DNA from 3 places in the Kitasatospora sp. NPDC057936 genome. Region 1 is predicted to be linked to each of the others. Evidence: riboswitches for the same ligand, from Rfam matches in the RefSeq annotation. Region 1 holds a riboswitch; each other region holds the start of a gene.
What was found. Region 1 has a riboswitch for cobalamin ahead of ACFVU9_RS25000 (cobalamin biosynthesis protein). Riboswitches for the same ligand answer to the same signal wherever they lie in the genome.

Region 1 (6,458 bases):
CCGGCCACCAGGTGCAGGAAGGAGAGCAGCTGCGGGGCCTGGTCCACGGCCTGGCCGGCCAGCACCGTGAAGACGCCGCGCAGGGCGGCCGGCGGGACCGGCGCGAGCAGCGTCCAGGCGTCGAACAGCGCGGACCAGCCGCGCACCACGGCCTCGTCGTCGTGCTCCCAGGCGTGCAGCCGCCAGCCCGGCCCGGCGCCGCCGTCGCGGGCCTCGACCAGGCCGACCAGCAGCGCCTGGCCCCAGGCCTTGGCCGCGGCGCCGACCGTCATGGCCAGTGCGCGGCCCGCCGCGCGGGCGTCCTCGGGGAGCAGTTCGCCCCGCTTGTCGACCTCGCCGAGCTCCCCCGCCCAGCGGGCGATCCGGACGGCGTCCACCAGCATCCGGCGGGCCAGCGGAGCCAGCTCGGCGGGGGCGGGGAAGCCGTCCGGCACGGGGACCCGGCCGCGGCCTGGGGCGGGTGCGGGGCCTCGTCGGCGGGGTACGCCGCCCCCGCCCGGCCTGGCCCCGACGGGCCGGTGGGCCGTACCGGGGAGGCGGGTCACCGTCGCACCGGTACCGATCGTCGGTGGGAGCGGGGCATCACGGTCGCGCGGGTTCCGAGACGTCACGTCGAGCAGTCTTCCCCTTGTACCGGCCTTCTGTCACATCCGGTTGGTTGTACGGGCGGGCGGGTTGTGGCAGCACCTCCGCAAGATCGGGCAACAGCGGCAAACCGCCTGGCCGGAATCGTGTGGCGGGCTCATGCCAGGCCCGTTTGCGGTGGTCACGGGGGGTGTTCGAACGGATACGGAAAGGGCTGCGGCGAGGGGTGAATGGCCGACTCTCGCGGTGTCGCCGACGGATGGAGGCGGGAATGCGCGCACCGGGCACGCCCGCCGGGAGTGCTCCGGGTGGATGCGGATCGGCCAGGTCGGCGAGGGCGGGACCGGTGGCGGAAATCGACCGCGCCGACTTCCCGTTCCGGCGGAATCGGCTTCCGGTGCCCGGGTGGCGCGCGATGACGGGTGGGGGGAATTGCAAGAACGGAGGAAGCGGGGGCCGGACCGGGGAATGACCGGCCGGAATGCCCCGGATTAACGGCAGCCGGTCCGGATCAGAGGAGGGGGGTGAGCCAGCGCCGGAGGAGTTCCGAGTAGTGCGCGGGGTCGGAGTTCCAGAGGGCGGTGTGGTCCGCGCCCGGGAAGGCCCGGAGGCTGACGACGTCGGGACGGGCCGTGGCGAGGTGCCGGGCGGCGCGGAACGGCGCGATCGGGTCGTCCGGGCTGTGCAGGACGAGGGTCGGCACGCGCAGGTCGGCCCCCTCGGCGAGGCGCGCGAAGTCGGCCAGGTCGACCCCGGTGCGGCCCTCCGCGGCCAGCGCGCCGAGCTCGGCGACCGGCCTGGAGTAGCCGGCCCGGACCGCGTCGCGGCGGGCGGTGGCGGGCAGGTCGAGCACCGGCGAGTCCAGGACGATCCCGGCGATCGCCCCCGCCCAGGCCGAACGGGCCGCGGCGTGCAGGCACATCGTGGCGCCCACCGACCAGCCGTAGAGGATCACCCGGCCGGCGCCGCTGTCGAGGGCGAGCCGCACGGCCGACTCCACGTCGCGCCACTCGGTCTCGCCGAAGTGGCCGAGCCCGTCCGGCGAGGCGGGGGCGCCCTGGTCGCCGCGGTAGGTGACGGCGAGGGCGGGCAGCGCCAGGCGCTGGAGGACGGGCAGCACGGGGAGCGTCTGGGCGCGGTCGGCGCCGGGGCCGTGCACGAGGACCACCCAGGTGCCGCGCTTGCCGTCCAGGCGCCAGGCGGGCATCGCGCCCAGCTCGCCGGCGACGGCGGTCTCGGTGAACGGGAGGCCGAGGGAGGTCGTCGGGTCGCCGAGGTGCACGCGCGGGGTGAAGCGGACCTCGGTGCCGGGCGTCAGGGTGCCCCGGTCGGCGCGGACCAGGCGGCGGGTGACGCCCTGTTCGTCGCTGTGCAGGATGTCGTCGACGACGGCGTGGCCGTCGCCGTCCCACTCCAGCGCCCAGCGGCCGGGGTGGAGGGCCGCGGGCGTCCGGTTGAAGGTGATCCGGCCGGCGGCGAGGCTCTGCACCAGGACGGGGCCGGACTCGAGCACGACGGTCTCCGGCCGCACGAGCCGCTCGGACGCCCGCCGGCCGACGACCAGCACGGCGACCCCGGTGCCGACGGCGGCTGCCGCCACGGCGGCTGCGGTTCCCCAACGCATATCGCTCCCCGCTCTGTGAGTCTGCTGGGGACAAGTTCACTGGCGGGTGGGAGCGGGGGCCAGTGGGATGGGCTGGACGGGGGACGGGGTGGGGGTGGCGGCTCCTGCGGAGAGCGGGGAGGCCGAGGCGGAGGCGGGGGCGGGGTGGGGACGGGGAGGCCGGGACGGGTCAGACCGGGATCTCCGTGTGGAGGCGGCCGAGGAGTTCCCAGAAGCGCGGGGCCAGGGGCCGGTCGCGCGGGGGCAGGGTGGGCGTCGCGGCGCCCCAGTGCGGGGAGGACACCTGGTGCTCCTGGTGCAGGGCCGTCAGGACGGTCGCGAGGTCGTCCTCGTGGACCGGCACGAGCCGCGCGACCGCCCGCAGGTGGGGCTGCCAGCGGCCGTCCACGCACCTGCGCAGCCGCTGGTCGAGCTCGGCGCCGCGGCCGGTCACCTCGACGAGTTCGGTGAGCCGCAGTCCGAGCACCTGGGCGAGCGCGTGCGTCCGCTCCTCGTCGCCGTCCCACGTCCCGGTGAGTTCGGCCTCCTGGTAGACGCGCAGGGCGACGCCGATGCGACGGGCGGCGGTGTCCTGGCTCAGTTCGCGGGCCACGCGGTGGTCGCGCAGGCGGGCCGGGCGGGTGCCCATGAGCTGCGCGGGCGGGCACCACAGGGCGCGGGCGAGGGCGATGAACTCCTCCTCGGTGGGGCGCAGCTCGCCGCTCTCCCAGGCGATGACGTGCGTGGGCAGCAGCCGGACGCCGTGTGCGGCCATGCCGCCGGCGACCTGTTCGGGGGTCAGGCCGAGCCCGGCGCGGTGGGCGCGGGCCGCGGCGGGCGAGAACGGCACCGGGGGCAGGGCGGGCGGAGGCTGTCTTCGTCGCATGTGAACGAACGCTAGGGCCGGTACGAACGGGCCCCCAGCCGCCGAACGCACGAAGCGCCGGGGAGGGCGCGCGCGGACCGCTGGAGGATCGCACAGGATGTCATGCCCCTGCGGCGGCAGTACTCGGAGGTAGTGACGGGGGCGTTCGGGGGCGCGCGCCGGGCCTCCCGCGTGTGACCAACCCCTCCGTGACCTCGGTTGACTCCCGGTTCGGCCGCGTGATGGGATCCCAGGGCCAAACGGAGGCATGCAGAGGAAGCCGGTGCGAGTCCGGCGCGGTCCCGCCACTGTCACCGGGGAGCACGGCCGGAACGACGCCACGGCGGACCGTCAGTCTTCGCTGACGTGCTGCTGGAAGGCTCCGGGGGTGCGTTCGACCCGGAAGCCAGGAGACTCTCGCCCCCGGTACGTCGATCCAGGGCGCGGACCCTGAGTGAGGACTCGCACGCGATGCAGGCTGCCCCGACCCGCCGAGCCCTCCCCTGTCCCCCTCCGTCGTGCGCCCGCTGACCCGCGCCGCCGCCTTCGCGGTCGGCGCCGTCGCGGGCTACCTGGCGGACGCCCGCTACGCCGATCCGCGCCGCGGCCACCCGGTGGCCGTCTTCGGCGGTGCGGCGACCCGCCTGGAGCGCCGGATGTGGCGCGACGACCGGGCCACCGGGGCCGCGTACACGGCGCTCTGCGTGGGCGCCGTCGCGGCGGGCGCGGTGGCGCTGGAGCGGACGGCCGGCCGCCGGCCGCTGGGGCGGGCCGCGCTGGCCGCCGCCGCGACCTGGACGGTGCTCGGCGGCACCTCGCTGACCCGGGAGGCGCGCACGATCGGCCGGGCGCTGGCCGCGGGCGACCTGCCCGCCGCCCGGGAGCGGCTGCCGCACCTGTGCGGGCGCGACCCGAGCGCGCTGGACGGGCAGCAGATCGCCCGCGCCGTCGTGGAGTCGGTGGCCGAGAACACCGCGGACGCCGTCGTGAACGCGCTGGCCTGGGGCGCCCTCGCCGGCACGCCCGGTCTGCTGGCCTTCCGCGCCGTCAACACGCTGGACGCGATGGTGGGTCACCGCTCGCCGCGCCACGCCCGGTTCGGCTGGGCCTCGGCCCGGCTGGACGACGTGGCGGGCTGGCCGGGCGCCCGGCTGACGGCGCTGCTGACGGTGGCCGCCGCGCCGCAGCCGCGGACGGCCTGGCGGGTGTGGCGGCGGGACGGTTCGGCGCATCCGAGCCCGAACGCGGGGCAGGCCGAGTCGGCGTTCGCGGGCGCCGTGGGCGTGCGGCTGGGCGGCACGCTGCAGTACGGCGAGCGCGTCGAGCACCGGCCGGTGCTGGGCGCGGAGCTGCGGCCGGTGACGGTGGACGACATCGAGCGGGCCTGCGCGCTGTCGCGGCGGGTGGGCGCGCTGGCGCTGGGTACGACGGTCGCGGGGCACGTCCTGCTGCGATCGCTGCTGAGGAGGGGAAGGGCATGACCAACGCGCTGCTGGTCGCGGGGACGACCTCGGACGCGGGCAAGAGCGTCGTCACGGCGGGCATCTGCCGGTGGCTGGCCCGCCGGGGCGTCCGGGTGGCGCCGTTCAAGGCGCAGAACATGTCGCTGAACTCGTTCGTGACGGCCGACGGCGCCGAGATCGGCCGGGCCCAGGCGATGCAGGCCCAGGCCGCCCGGGTGGAGCCGGAGGCGGCGATGAACCCGGTGCTGCTCAAGCCCGGCGCGGACGGCCGCAGCCAGGTGGTGCTGCTCGGCAGACCGGTCGCCGAGGTGGGCGCGCTGGACTACCGCGAGCGCAAGCCCGTCCTGCTGGAGCGCGCCCTGGAGTGCCTGGCGGACCTGCGCCGCCGGTACGACGTGGTGGTGTGCGAGGGCGCGGGCTCGCCCGCCGAGATCAACCTGCGCGACCGGGACATCGCCAACATGGGCCTGGCGACGGCCGCCCGGCTGCCCGTCGTGGTGGTCGGCGACATCGACCGGGGCGGCGTGTTCGCGGCGATGTACGGGACGCTGGCGCTGCTGTCCGAGGAGGACCAGCGGCACGTGGCCGGCTGGTTCGTCAACAAGTTCCGCGGGGACGCCCGGCTGCTGGCGCCCGGCCTGGAGATGCTGCACGGCCTGACCGGCCGTCCGGTGCTCGGCACGCTGCCGATGCTGCCGGGGCTGTGGCTGGACGCCGAGGACTCGCTGGACCTGTCGACGGTCGTGGACCGGGTCGACGGGCGCGGGCCGCTCGGGGCGGACGTGCTGCGGGTGGCCGTGGTGCGCTTCCCCCGGCTGTCGAACTTCACCGACCTGGACGCGCTGGCGCAGGAGCCCGGCGTGCTCGTCCGCTGGGCGACCCGGCCGGAGGAGCTCGCCGACGCCGACCTCGTCGTGCTGCCCGGCACCCGGGCCACCGTGGCCGACCTCGCCTGGCTGCGCGAGCGCGGGCTGGAGCCGGCGCTGCGGGCGCGGGCGGCGGCCGGGCTGCCGGTCCTCGGGGTGTGCGGCGGGTACCAGATGCTGGCGGGCTCGATCGTCGACGACGTCGAGTCCAAGGCCGGTGCCGTCGACGCGCTCGGCCTGCTGCCGACGCGCGTGCGGTTCGGCGTGGAGAAGGTGCTCGCCCGGCCGGTCGGCGAGGCCTACGGGCACCGCGTCGAGGGCTACGAGATCCACCACGGGGTGGTCGCCGTGGACGGCGGGGAGCCCTTCCTGGACGGATGCCGGGTGGGCTCGGTGTGGGGCACGACCTGGCACGGCGCGCTGGAGAACGACGGGTTCCGCCGGGAGTTCCTGCGCGAGGTGGCCGCGCTGGCGGGCCGCGCGTTCGTCCCGGCGCCGGACACCTCGTTCGCCGAGGCGCGCGAGGCCCGGCTGGACCGCCTGGGGGACCTGATCGAGGAGCACGCGGACACCGACGCGCTGTGGAAGCTGATCGAGGGCGGGGTGCCGGCGGCCGGAACGCTGCCGTTCCTGCCGCCCGGTGCGCCTGAGGAGGCTGGCAACGCATGAGTGACGTCCGCTACCCGTTCACCGCGGTCGTCGGGATGACCGACCTGCGGCTCGGACTGCTGCTGAACGCGGTCTCCCCGGCCGTGGGCGGCGTGCTGGTGCGCGGCGAGAAGGGCACCGCCAAGTCGACGATGGTCCGCGCGCTGGCCGGCCTGCTGCCGTCCATCGCCACCGTCGACGACTGCCGCTTCTCCTGCGACCCGGCCGCGCCCGACCCGCAGTGCCCGGACGGACCGCACGCCTCCTCCGGGAGCAGCGAACGGCCGTCCCAGCTGGTCGAGTTGCCGGTCGGCGTGGCCGAGGACCGGATCGTCGGCTCGCTCGACCTGGAGCGCGCGCTCGCCGAGGGCGTCAAGGCGTACGAGCCCGGACTGCTCGCCAAGGCGCACCGCGGGGTGCTCTACATC
Region 2 (6,458 bases), on a different contig from region 1:
GAGGCGATGGGCCGGCCGCCGCGCGTGGACGACCACGGCGGCGAGGTCTACGTCTACCGCCGCGCCGCGATGCCCTGCCTGGTCTGCGGCACGGACGTGCGGACGGAGTCGCACGCGGCGCGCAACCTGTTCTGGTGCCCGACCTGCCAGGCGGCCTGAGCCGGATTCAGGTGGCGGGGGCCGGCACGCCGTAGGCTGGGCCCGGGCCGGCGGAGGGAGCGGACGGGTGGACGGCTTCGAGGTGTCCAACAGGGTTTCGGGCACGGTGCACGGGAACGTGATCCAGGGCGGAAACGTCACGGTCCACCTGGAGCCGCAGCGCCGGATCCCGCATCAGGTGCGACCGCCCCGCCGGACCTTCGTCAACCGCGAGCGCGAACTCGCCGCTCTCACGGGTGCGCTGGGCCGGGCCGGGCGGGACGGGCCGGCGATCGTCGTCTTCACCGGTCTGGCCGGCGTCGGCAAGACGGAGCTGGTGGCGAAGTTCGCCACCGAACAGGCGGCGCAGTTCCCGGGCGGTGTCCTGTACGCCGACCTCAAGGCCTACCGGCACGGGGCCGCGGTGGACCTCGCCGGGGTGCTGGAGGGTTTTCTGCGAGCCCTCGGGGTCCGTGTGCCGGACGTGGAGGCGGAGCGGTTCGGGGAGTTCCGGACGGCCACCGCCGGGCAGCGCTGTCTGGTCTTCCTCGACAACGTCGAGCACGCCGCCGAGGTCCGCGCTCTGCTGCCGACGAGCGGGCTGCTGGTGGCGGCGGGCCGGCAACGCCTGGACGCGCTGCGGATGGACGGCGCCGAGGTGCTGCGGCTGGAGCGGCTGGACGAGACGGCGGCCGCCGCCCTGGTGCGCGGCTGGCTGAGCGCCGGGCGCGGCACCGACGGTGAGGTCGCGGCCCTCGTGGAGCGGTGCGCGGGGCTGCCGCTCGCCCTCAACGCGGTCGGGAGCCAGCTGCTGGGCCGGAGCCGCCTCTCGGTGGGCCAGGTGGTGGCCGAACTAGCGGACTGGGAGGGCAAGTTGGCCATTCTGAACAACGACGAGGGGAACCTCCGCCGGACCTACGACCCGGTCTACGAGCGGCTCTCGGCGCCCGCCCGGGCGCTCTACCACCTGATCGGCGTGCATCCCGGCCCCTTCGTGTCGGCCGAACTGGCCGGGGCGACGGGCGTCGAGGACGCGGACGAGGCCCTGGACGAGCTGTGCGGCGCGCACCTGCTGGACGTCGTGGTCGACGACGGCCCGGAGGAGCGCTTCCAGGCGCACGACGTCGTCCGGACGCACGCCCACGCCCGTGCGCGCGAACTGCCCGGCCGGGCCGAGCTCCTGGCCGGGATCGTCGCCTACTTCAGGGGCCGGGCGTCGGTGGCGGACCGGGCGATGGGGTCGCGGCTGCGGGTGCAGGAGCCGAGCGGCGACGACCTGCCGGGCTTCGGCTCGTACGCGGCGGCCCTGGAGTGGTTCCAGGCCGAACGGGCCGACCTGCGCGCGGTGGTGGAGGCGGCGGCCGGGCAGGGGTGGCACGGCGAGGTGTGGCGGCTCTGCGAGTCGCTGTGGCCGCTGTACCACGGCCGCAAGCACTACGAGGACCTGATCGCCACCCACCGGCTCGGCGTCGAGTCGGCGCAGTGGGACAACCAGCCCGACGCCGTCGTCCGGATGCGCAACCAGCTCGCCCGCGCCTACTACGAGCGGCGGGAGTTCCCGCTCGCGGCCGAGCAGTTGGCGCTCGGCGCGGAGCAGGTGCCGCTGGTGACCGACCGGCGGCTCGCGGGCGTGCTGTACGAGACGGACGGGCTGCTGTGCCTGGCCGACGGGCGGACGGCGCGGGCGGTGGAGCGGTTCACGCTGGCCCTGGAGGAGAACCGGGGCGACGACCACGGCGAGATCGTGCAGAGCTACAACGTCGCGCAGGCGCTGATCGCGGACGGCCGGGCGGAGGAGGCGCTGGCCGTCCTCGACGAGGCCCGCGCGAGGGCCGTCGACACCGAGGACACCGACATGCTGATGAAGCTCCCGCTGGTGCGCGCCCGGGCCCACCGCGCGCTGGGGCGGCTGGACCTCGCGGTCGCGGACGCCGCCGAGTGCGCGCGGCGGGCGGCCGGGCTGAGCCAGTACGCGAAGGAGGCGCAGGCGCACACGCTGCTCGTCGAGCTCGCGGAGGAGCAGGGGGACGCGGCGCTCGCGGCGCGTAGCCGGGAGCGGCTGCAGGAACTGCAGGCACGCTAGTGCCGTGGCACTAGGACGTCCTCTTACGGCCCGGTGGTGAACGCGACCCGGGTGCGGTGTTCGCCGGTGCGGATGGTGAGTCCGTGCTCGGGGAGGCCGGCCGGGTCGCCGCCGGCGGTGAGCCAGTGCGCCACGGCGGAGCCGAGGAGCAGCGGGTCGAGGCGGGGTTCGGCGCTGCCCCAGGTCCGTTCGGCGCGGGCTTCCAGCAGCAGGCCGGTGCGCAGCCGGACGAGGTGGCGGGCCGGGCCGAGGGCGGCCACCGCGACGGCGAGGCCGGGGAGCGCGGCGGCGGTGTCGGCGAGCCAGCGTCCGGCGGGGACTTCGGCGCGCGTCTCGGTCCGGGCGAGGACCTCGGCGGTGTAGCGCAGGGCGTCGCCCGGGTGTTCGTCGGTGAGGGCGTGGAAGCCGCGCGGGCTGTGGTCGCCGGGGTCGAAGGGGTAGCGCCGCAGGCTGACCTCGGTGCCCTCGCTCGCGGCCTCGACGTCGTAGGCCGTCGGGCCTTCGGGGGTGCCGGGGCGGGGGACCGGCTTGGGGTAGGGCGGCAGGAGCGGTTCGTCGTCCGGTTCGTCCAGTCCGTCCAGGAAGGAGTAGAGCAGTGGGCGCAGCACCTCGGCGGAGCGGCCGCGGCGGGCGAGGGAGCGGTCGGTGATCGGGCGCAGGGCGGCCGGGTCCTGCTTCTGCAGGGCCTGTTCGAGCTGAGCGGCGAGGTCGCCGTCCGGGTCGAGTGCCGGGGCGGCCTGGCCGAAGGCGTGGCTGGGGGAGTGCGGGTCGAGTTCGGCGGCGCCGGTGGCGACGAGCAGGGTGGGGCGTTCCAGGGCGGCGCCGTAGACGGACACCGAGCCATGGTCGCCGATCAGGCAGTCGGCGGCGACGAGGGCGGCCTGCCAGCCCTGGTGGGGCGGGACGAGGCGCAGGCCCATCCGCCGGGCGTCGTCGAGCAGGGCCTCGGGGTCGTGCCGGTTCCAGATGTTGGGGTGGAGGACGACGGCGACCGCGTACTCGTCGGCGGGGAGCCGGCGGACGAGGCGCCGGGGCAGGTCGGGGCGGCGGCCGAATAACGAGTGCTCGCTCCAGGTGGAGTTGACGACGACGAGCCGCCGGCCGTCGACGGCGCCGAGGGCGGCCCGGTAGGAGTCGCGCAGGCGCAGGCTGCGGAGCATGCGGTCGAAGCACGGGTCGCCGACGACCTGGGCGACGTCCAGTGCCTCGGGGCAGGAGACCCGCAGCCGGTCGAGCTGTTCCGGGTGGGAGAGGCCGAGGACGTCGACGAAGACCCGGCCGTGGTGGGTGAGTTCGTTGCGGGAGAGGCCGGCTGCGCTGACGGTGTCGCCGGTGGACTCGGTCACCAGGCGGTTGTAGCCGGCGCCGTGCGGGAGGACGACGAGCCGGGCGTCGAGGCGGTGCATCGAGGAGTGGACGGCGCAGGCGACGGCCAGGTCGAAGCGGTGCCGGACGGCGTCCTCCCAGTCCAGCAGGGTGATGCCGGGCAGGCCGCGCAGGTAGTCGTCGAGGCCGTCGGCGAAGGCGGAGCCGGGGTTGACGGTGGCGTAGCGCTCGATGCCGTCGCGGTTCAGGAGGGTGAGGACGTCGAGGACCCGGGTGGCGGAGGTGAGGGTGCGGGCGACCGCCAGCACGCGCGCCCTGACCGGCCGGGTGTTCCAGCGGTCGGCGGGCCAGGCGTGGGGGTGGGTCGGCACGCCATGATCGTACTCATCGGGTCGGCTCCCCGCGGTGATTCAGGCCCGGGAGGTCAGCCCGCCGCGGCGGCGGGCTCCTCGTGGTCGGCCGCGGCGCACTCGTCGAGGAGGGGGCGCATGCTCTCGTCGACGAGCCGGTAGCGCACGACGCGTCCGTCCTTGTCCCCGGTGACCACGCCGGCCGTCCGCAGCAGCCGCAGGGCCTGTGAGACGGCCGGGTCGCGCATGCCGGTGGCGACGGCGAGGTCGGTGACGGCGAGCGGTCCGGCGCGGTGCAGGGCGAGCAGGATCGCGAGCCGCCCGGGGTCGGCGAGCAGGGAGAACCGCTCGGACCACGAGCGGACGTGCGCGGCGTCGCCGATCGCGGCGATGGCCTCACAGACCCGGTGTCCGTCGATGGTGCGGTGGCCCGCGCGGTCGGCCGGTACGAGATGCATGCGGACATTCTGGCAGCTCACGACCTGTGATCCTGGACACCTGCGTAGGTGCGCAGCCTTGCAAGGGTCGGCCCGGGACCCCTACGGTGTTCCCCGCCGTGGTGCTCGGGAAGACCGGTGACGGACCCTCAGGGGTCCCAGTCCGGAGCGGCCCTCGCCACTGTGATCGGGGGAGTCCGCCCGTACCCAGACGCCACTGGGCGCTTCGCGCGCCTGGGAAGGCGGGTACGGGAGCCCCGTCAGCCAGGAGACCGGCCACGGCATCTCACGAACGTCTTTCCACGAGGTGCTGGAGCGTGATCCGAAGATGACCCTGCCCGAAACCGCCGCCCCCGAGGCCGCGCCCGCCGTGCTGCCCACCTTCCGGTGGAGGAGAGAGGACACCGTCCGCACCGCCGGGCTGATGGGGGTGATCCTGGCCATGCACGTCGTGGCGTTCGGGACCCTCGTCTTCCTGGTGGCGCCGCACAACTACGCCGTCGGCACCCAGGTCTTCGGGGTGGGCCTCGGCATCACGGCGTACACGCTCGGCATGCGGCACGCGTTCGACGCCGACCACATCGCGGTGATCGACAACACCACCCGCAAGCTGATGGCCGACGGCAAGCGGCCGGTCTCGGTGGGCTTCTGGTTCGCCCTCGGGCACTCGTCGATGGTGGTCGTCATGGCCGCCCTGGTCGCGGGCGGCGCGCAGCTGGCGAACACGCTGATGGACGACGAGTCGACGACCCACCAGTGGCTCGGCATGGTCGGCACGACGGCCTCAGGCGCGTTCCTCTACCTGATCGGCGCGCTCAACCTGGCGGCGCTGCTCGGCATCCTGAAGGTGTTCCGGGCGATGCGCGCGGGGCAGTACGACGAGGCCGAGCTGGAGCAGCACCTGAACTCGCGCGGCTTCATGGCCCGGGTGCTGAACCGGGCGACCCGCTCGATCACCCGGCCCGGCCAGATGTTCCCGGTGGGCATGGTGCTCGGCCTCGGCTTCGACACCGCGACCGAGGTGACCCTGATGGTGATGGCCGGTTCGGGCGCGGCCGCCGGGCTGCCCTGGTACGCGATCGTCTGCCTGCCGCTGCTGTTCGCGGCGGGGATGAGCCTGTTCGACACGCTGGACGGGACGTTCATGAACTTCGCGTACCAGTGGGCGTTCTCCAACCCGGTGCGCAAGGTGTACTACAACCTGACGATCACCGGTCTGTCGATCGCGGTGGCGTTCATCATCGGCACGATCGAGCTGGTCGGCGTGCTGCACGAGAAGCTGGACCTGACCGATCCGGTCACCGGCTGGATCGCGGACATCTCGCTCGACAACGTCGGCTACGCGATCGCCGGGCTGTTCGTCGTCGTCTGGGCCGCGGCGATCGCGTACTGGAAGCTGGCCGGGGTCGAGAAGCGCTGGGGCGCCGAACGCTCCTGAGCACGGCTGCCGCACGCCTGCCGCACGCCTGCCGCACGCCTGCCGCGACGGCGCCTCCCCACGGTGGGGAGGCGCCGTCGCGCGCGTTCCGGGCCGGCTGCGCCGGGTCAGCTGTGCCGGTCGCCGTAGCGCTGGCGGAAGCGCTCGACGCGGCCCGCGGTGTCGAGCACGCGGGACTGGCCGGTGTAGAAGGGGTGGCTCGCCGAGGAGATCTCGACGTCGATGACGGGATAGGTGTTGCCGTCCTCCCACTCGACCGTGCGGTCGCTGGTGACCGTCGAGCGGGTGAGGAAGGAGAGGCCGCCGACCTTGTCGCGGAAGACGACGGGCCGGTAGGCGGGGTGGATTCCGGGCTTCATGGGGGTGCCTCCTCGGCGGGGGATCAGCGCTCTTCGTTCGACGTTCTTCGTTTCGACGTTCTTCGTTCCGGCGCTCTTCGGTCAGCGCTCTTCGCGGAAGTCGACGTGCTCGCGCGCGACCGGGTCGTACTTGCGCAGCACCATCCGGTCCGGGTCGTTCCGGCGGTTCTTGCGGGTCACGTACGTGTAGCCGGTGCCGGCGGTGGAGCGGAGCTTGATGACGGGGCGCAGTTCGCTGCGGGCCATGAGGTCCTCCGGAGGGGTCGGGTGGTGCGGCGGTTCGGGGCCGGGTTGGAACCGTACACCGAAATGGATGTCATTTTCATC
Region 3 (6,458 bases), on a different contig from region 1:
CTACACCGCCGTCAAGCACCAGCGCGAGGTCGGCACCGGGTACTTCGACCTGGTGTCCACCGCGCTCAACCCGCACGCCGAGACCCTCGCCCTGACCGGCTCCACGGAGGCCGAGCAGTTCCACTGATCCACCCCGGCGGCCTCTTCGGGGAGAGGACGCCCTTCACCCCGCAGCCCGGGGCCTCGTTGAGGGACGAGGCCCCGGGCCCCACCCACCCCGCCTCCTGGAGGACCGGATGAGCCAGCCCACCCGTACCGAGGTCCTCGGCGAGCACGAGGACCGCTTCGACGAGATGCTCACGCCCGAGGCACTCGCCTTCCTCGCGCGCCTGCACGACGAGTTCGCCGTCCGACGCGCCGGCCTGCTCGCCGAGCGCCACCGCCGCGCCGCCGCGCTCGCGGCCGGCGGCACGCTCGACTTCCTCCCGCAGACGCGCGCCGTCCGCGAGGACACCACCTGGCGCGTGGCCGGCGCCGGACCCGGCCTCGCCGACCGCCGGGTGGAGATCACCGGCCCGCCCGAGCGCCGGATGACGGTCAACGCGCTCAATTCCGGTGCGAAGGTGTGGCTCGCCGACTTCGAGGACGCCACCGCGCCCACCTGGCACAACCTCGTCTCCGGCCAGCTCAACCTGATCGACGCGATCGAGCGCCGGATCGACGACACGACGCCCGGGGGCAAGCGCTACCGGATCGGCGACGACCCGGCCACCATCGTCGTCCGCCCCCGCGGCTGGCACCTCGACGAGGCCCACCTGCTGATCGACGGCCGCCCGGCCATCGGCGCGCTGGTCGACTTCGGCCTCTACCTCTTCCACTGCGGCCGCCGCCAGATCGAGCGCGGCAGCGGCCCGTACTTCTACCTGCCCAAGCTGGAGAACCACCTCGAAGCCCGCCTCTGGAACGACGTCTTCACCTTCGCCCAGCGCGAGTTGGGCATCCCGTACGGCACCGTCCGCGCGACCGTCCTGATCGAGACCATCACCGCCGCCTTCGAGATGGACGAGATCCTCCACGAACTGCGCGACCACGCGGCCGGGTTGAACGCCGGCCGCTGGGACTACCTGTTCAGCCTCATCAAGAACTTCGCCCACCACGGCCCGCGGTACGTCCTGCCCGACCGCGCGACCCTCACCATGACGCAGCCCTTCATGCGCGCCTACACCGACCTCCTCGTCCGCACCTGCCACCGCCGCGGCGCCCACGCCATCGGCGGCATGGCCGCCGCCGTCCCGCAGCGCGACCCGGCCGCCAACGAGGCCGCCCTCACCAAGGTCCGCGCGGACAAGGAACGCGAGGCCGGCGACGGCTTCGACGGCTCCTGGGTCGCCCACCCCGGCCTCGTCGCCACCTGCCGCACCGCCTTCGACGCCGTCCTCGGCGACCGCCCCCACCAGCTCGACCGCACCCGCGAGGACGTCGACGTCACCGCCGCCGACCTGCTCGCCGTCCACCGCCTCTCCCCCGGCCTGCCGACCGACCACGGGCTGCGGTCCAACGTCGCCGTCGCCCTGCGCTACCTCACGGCGTGGCTCGGCGGCGCCGGGGCCGTCGCCGTGTTCGGCCTGATGGAGGACGTCGCCACCGCCGAGATCGCCCGCTGCCAGATCTGGCAGTGGCAGCACCACTGCACCCGGCTCACCGGCGGCTCCCTCGCCACCCCGGACCTGGTGCGCCGCCTGATCGACCGCGAGCGGGCCGCGCTCCTCGGCGAGGGCGTCGAACCCGAACTGCTCGACCACGCGGTGCGGATCCTCGAAGAGACCGCCCTCGGCGACGAACTCCCCGCCTTCCTCACCACCGAGGCGTACGCCCGCCACCTCGTCCGCGTCCGCGCCGCGGCCTGACCCGCCCACCCGTACGGAGGCAGCCTTGAACGAGATCCGCCGTCACGAGACCAGTCATGACGAAGCCAGCCGTGGCGAAGCCGGCCGTCACAAGACCGGCCGTGACAAGACCAACCGTGACGCGATCCGCCGCGTCGCCGTCGTCGGCGCCGGCCAGATGGGCTCCGGCATCGCCGAGGTCTTCGCCCGCGCCGGCCTGGACACCATCGTCTGCGAGAGGGACCCGGCCGCACTCCGGGCCGCCCGCGGCCGCATCGACCGCTCCCTGCACCGCGCCGTCGACCGCGGCCGGATCAGCCCGACCGACCGCGAGGACACCTGGGCCCACCTGCTGTTCGCCGACAACCTCGAAGCGCTCGCCGACCGCCAGCTCGTCGTCGAGGCCGTCATCGAGGACGAACGCGTCAAAACGGACGTGCTCACCGCGCTCGACAAGGTCCTCGCCGACGACGACGCGGTCCTCGCCCCCAACACCTCGTCCATCCCGGTCACCCGCCTCGGCAACACCACCGGCCGCGCCTCGCACGTCCTCGGGCTGCACTTCTTCAACCCGGCCCCGGTGATGCCCCTCGTCGAGCTCGTCTCCTCCCTGCACACCTCCCCACCCGTCCTGGCCCGCGCCGAGGCCTTCGCGCGCGACGTCCTCGGCAAACACGTCGTCCACTCCCGCGACCGCGCCGGCTTCGTCGTCAACGCCCTGCTCGTGCCCTACCTGCTGTCCGCGATCCGGATGGCCGAAGCCGGCCACGCCACCCCCGAGGACATCGACGCCGGCATGGTCCACGGCTGCGCCCACCCGATGGGTCCGCTCCGACTCGCCGACCTCATCGGCCTCGACACCGTCGAGGCGATCGCTCGGTCGATGTACGACGAGTACAAGGAGCCGCTCTTCGCACCCCCGCCCCTGCTCTCCCGCATGGTCGAGGCGGGCCTGCTCGGCCGCAAGACCGGGCAGGGGTTCCACCCGCACCGCGGGGTGTGACCGAGCCGGCCCCGCCGGTGTCCAGGCCTCTGTCGCGGAGGGCCGGACACCGGCGGGGCCTTGTGCTGTCCCCGGGGAAGGGGGTCGGATCAGCCCGCCAGTTCCTCGCGCAGGTGGCGGGCGGCGGCGACGAGGCTGTCGAGGGAGGCGCGGGTCTCCGCCCAGCCGCGGGTCTTCAGGCCGCAGTCGGGGTTGACCCACAGGCGCTCGGCCGGGATCGCCGCGAGGCCCGCGCGCAGCAGCGCCACGGCCTCCTCGGTGCTCGGCACGCGCGGGGAGTGGATGTCCCACACCCCCGGACCGACCTCGCGCGGGTAGCCCGCCCCGGCCAGTTCCCCGGCCACCTCCATGTGCGAGCGCGTCGCCTCCAGGGAGATGACGTCCGCGTCGAGCTCGTCGATCGCCGTCATGATCGCACCGAACTCGGCGTAGCACATGTGCGTGTGGATCTGGGTGTCGGCGCGGACGCCGGAGGTGGCGACGCGGAAGGCCTCCGTCGCCCAGTCCAGGTAGGCCAGGCGGCCGGCGGCCCGCAGCGGGAGGGTCTCGCGCAGGGCCGGCTCGTCGACCTGGACGACGGCCGCGCCGGCGGCCTCCAGGTCGGTGACCTCGTCGCGCAGGGCGAGGGCGACCTGGCGGGCGGTCTCGGCGAGCGGCTGGTCGTCGCGCACGAAGGACCAGGCGAGCATGGTGACCGGGCCCGTCAGCATGCCCTTGACCGGGCGGTCCGTCAGGCCTTGCGCGTAGCGGAACCAGTCGACGGTCATCGGGTACGGGCGGGAGATGTCCCCGGCCAGGACCGGCGGGCGGACGTAGCGCGTGCCGTAGGACTGCACCCAGCCGTGCCGGGTGGCGAGGTAGCCAGTGAGCTGCTCGGCGAAGTACTGGACCATGTCGTTGCGCTCGGGCTCGCCGTGGACGAGGACGTCGAGGCCCGCCTTCTCCTGGTAGGCGATGACCTCGCGGACCTCCGCCTCCATGCGCTCCCGGTAGGCGGCGGCGTCGATCCGTCCCGCGTTCAGGTCGGCGCGCGCGAGGCGCAGTTCGGTGGTCTGCGGGAAGGAGCCGATGGTGGTGGTCGGCAGCAGGGGGAGGCCGAGGCGGGCGCGCTGGGCCTCGGCGCGCTGCGGGTAGGCCTGGGCGCGGCGGGTGTCGTCGAGGGTGACGGCGGCGGAGCGGGCGCGGACGGCCGGGTCCCGGGTGATCGGCGAGCCGGCCCGGGAGGCGAGGTCGGCGCGGTTGGCGGCGAGGTCGGCGGTGATCGCCCCGGTGCCCTCGCGCAGGCCGCGGGCCAGCAGCGCCGCCTCCGCGGCCTTCTGCTTGGCGAAGGCGAGCCAGCGCAGGATCTGCGGGTCGACGTCGCGTTCGGCGGAGGCGTCGATCGGCACGTGCAGGAGGGAGCAGGACGGCGCGACGTCGACCCGGTCGGCGAGCCCGAGCAGGGTGGCCAGGGTGGCGAGCGACTGCTCCAGGTCGTTGATCCAGATGTTGCGCCCGTCGACCACGCCGGCCACCAGCCGCTTGCCCGGCAGCCCGCCGGCGGCGGCGAGGTCGTCCAGGTTGGCGGCGGCAGGTCCTGTGAAGTCCAGCGCCAGACCCTCGACCGGGGCCTTGGCGAGGACCGGGAGCGCCTCGCCCAGGCGGTCGAAGTAGCTCGCGACCAGCAGCTTCGGACGGTCGGTCAGCGTGCCCAGCTCGCGGTAGGCGCGGGCGGCGGCGTTGAGCTCGGCGGGGGTGCGGTCCTGGACGAGCGCGGGCTCGTCCAGCTGCACCCACTCGGCGCCGGCGGCCTGCAGAGCGGCGAGCAGCTCCGCGTACACGGGCAGCAGCCGGTCGAGCAGGGTGATCGGCCGGAAGTCGTCGTCGACGCCGGGGGCGGGCTTGGCCAGCAGCAGGTAGGTGACCGGCCCGACCAGCACCGGGCGGGCGGCGTGACCGAGCGCGAGGGCCTCCCGCAGTTCGCCGACCGCCTTGGCCGGATCGGCGGCGAAGGCCGTGCCCGGCCCCAACTCGGGTACCAGGTAGTGGTAGTTGGTGTCGAACCACTTGGTCATCTCCAGCGGCGCGACGTCCTGGGTGCCGCGCGCCATGGCGAAGTACCCGTCCAGCGGGTCGGCATCGACGGCGTCCCGGTGGCGGGACGGGATGGCGCCGACCGCGACGGTGGTGTCCAGCACGTGGTCGTAGAGCGAGAAGTCCCCGGTCGGGATCTCCTCGATGCCGGAGTCGGCGAGCTGCTGCCAGTTCCCCCGGCGCAGGTCGGCGGCGGTGGCGAGCAGCGTCTCGGCGGTGACGGCGCCCTTCCAGTACCCCTCGATCGCCTTCTTGAGCTCCCGGCCCCGGCCCTGGCGGGGGTAGCCGTACGCGGTGGCGAGGGTCGCCGCGGCTGCGGACTTCATGGTCAAGGGACTCTCCTTCGCGAGTCTGTCTCTCAAGTACCCGGCGACGGGACGAGGACGCGAAGGGATGACGCACCGGGCGAACCGCTGCACGGGCAGCTCCGCCTGGTGTGGTCGCCGACCCGCCCTCGAGGTCACCGGATGGCCGCGCGCGAACGGTCGCACGCGGGCAGCGGGCAGGTCTTCGGACTCGTGGGCACGGCCGGCCCTTGAAGGGCGGTCACCTACTGGCCGTCGCTTCCCAGACCCGGCCCGGGCCCAGTGCGTATGACGGCGGTCGTTCCCACTCACCGCTGCGGGGCAGTCCCGGACTGGCCAGTTGAAAGGCGTCACCGGGTTCCCTCTTGCGACGCCCCGCCTGGCGGACGGGGCGAACCAGCTGCACGGCCAGCCTACGGCCTATCCGCGGTCGCTTCGTCGGGGATTCGGCCATTCGTCCGGATGCTGAGACGACGTCAGGAGACGACGTCGGGATTCGGCGCCACCGCGGACGTGCCGGTGGGGCCGCAGTCGGCTGCGGCCCCACCTGTCGTACCTGTCGTACCTGTCGTACCTGTGGTGCTCGGTCGGTCAGGAGGCGTTGAGGGCCGTGTCGTCGATCACGAAGCTGGTCTGGAGCGAGGCGTCCTCGGTGCCGGTGAACTTGATGGTGACGCTCTGCCCGGCGAAGGAGGAGAGGTCGTAGGTGTGCAGGGTGTAGCCGTTGGCCGCGTTGACGTTGGAGAAGGTGGCCAGGGTGGTGGAGTTGGCCTGGACGGTGAGCTTGTCGTAGGCCGTGGTGCCGGTCTCGGCGGTGTCGATGTGCAGCCAGAAGCCGAGCGACGCCTTGCAGCCGGCCGGGATCGTGACGGTCTGGCTCAGGGTGTCGGTGTGGCTGCTGCCGTAGCCGTCGAGCCACGCCTTCCAGGAGCCGGAGCGGGCGGCCTCGCTCGCGGAGTTGTCGATCACGCCGGCGGTCGCGGTCCAGGGCGAGGCGCTACCCGTCTCGAAGCCCGGGTTGCCGAGCAGTTGGCCCGCACCGGTGCAGCCGCCGCCCTGGGCTGACACGGCCCAGGTGAAGCTCGTCGAACCGGAGGCGTTGGTGGCGTCCTTCGCCGTCACCGTCACGTTGTACGTGCCCGCCGTCGACGCCGTGCCGCTGATCAGGCCGCTGGAGGCGTCGATGGACAGCCCGGTCGGCAGGCCGCTCGCGCTGTACGTCAGGCTCTGGCCGGAGGCGGAGTCCGTCGC

Region 2: it holds a riboswitch for cobalamin, as region 1 does, so the genes downstream of both, ACFVU9_RS37735 (HoxN/HupN/NixA family nickel/cobalt transporter) here and ACFVU9_RS25000 (cobalamin biosynthesis protein) in region 1, are expected to answer to the same signal.
Region 3: it holds a riboswitch for cobalamin, as region 1 does, so the genes downstream of both, metE (5-methyltetrahydropteroyltriglutamate--homocysteine S-methyltransferase) here and ACFVU9_RS25000 (cobalamin biosynthesis protein) in region 1, are expected to answer to the same signal.

Annotation. Positions count from the first base shown of each region.
Region 1 is NZ_JBHVPD010000050.1:45,530-51,987, forward strand. Features, by position in the region: gene ACFVU9_RS24985 (hypothetical protein) at 1-434, opposite strand, end outside; gene ACFVU9_RS24990 (alpha/beta hydrolase family protein) at 1,097-2,185, opposite strand; gene ACFVU9_RS24995 (helix-turn-helix domain-containing protein) at 2,379-3,074, opposite strand; cobalamin riboswitch at 3,326-3,470, shown strand; gene ACFVU9_RS25000 (cobalamin biosynthesis protein) at 3,572-4,534, shown strand; gene ACFVU9_RS25005 (cobyric acid synthase) at 4,531-6,051, shown strand; gene ACFVU9_RS25010 (putative cobaltochelatase) at 6,048-6,458, shown strand, end outside.
Region 2 is NZ_JBHVPD010000104.1:22,245-28,702, reverse strand. Features, by position in the region: gene ACFVU9_RS37755 (Fpg/Nei family DNA glycosylase) at 1-159, shown strand, start outside; gene ACFVU9_RS37750 (AAA family ATPase) at 227-2,221, shown strand; gene ACFVU9_RS37745 (hypothetical protein) at 2,245-3,918, opposite strand; gene ACFVU9_RS37740 (ArsR/SmtB family transcription factor) at 3,972-4,355, opposite strand; cobalamin riboswitch at 4,438-4,630, shown strand; gene ACFVU9_RS37735 (HoxN/HupN/NixA family nickel/cobalt transporter) at 4,663-5,772, shown strand; gene ACFVU9_RS37730 (type B 50S ribosomal protein L31) at 5,880-6,131, opposite strand; gene rpmG (50S ribosomal protein L33) at 6,213-6,377, opposite strand.
Region 3 is NZ_JBHVPD010000058.1:30,877-37,334, reverse strand. Features, by position in the region: gene aceA (isocitrate lyase) at 1-127, shown strand, start outside; gene aceB (malate synthase A) at 237-1,847, shown strand; gene ACFVU9_RS27175 (3-hydroxybutyryl-CoA dehydrogenase) at 1,972-2,829, shown strand; gene metE (5-methyltetrahydropteroyltriglutamate--homocysteine S-methyltransferase) at 2,919-5,234, opposite strand; cobalamin riboswitch at 5,386-5,623, opposite strand; gene ACFVU9_RS27165 (putative Ig domain-containing protein) at 5,799-6,458, opposite strand, start outside.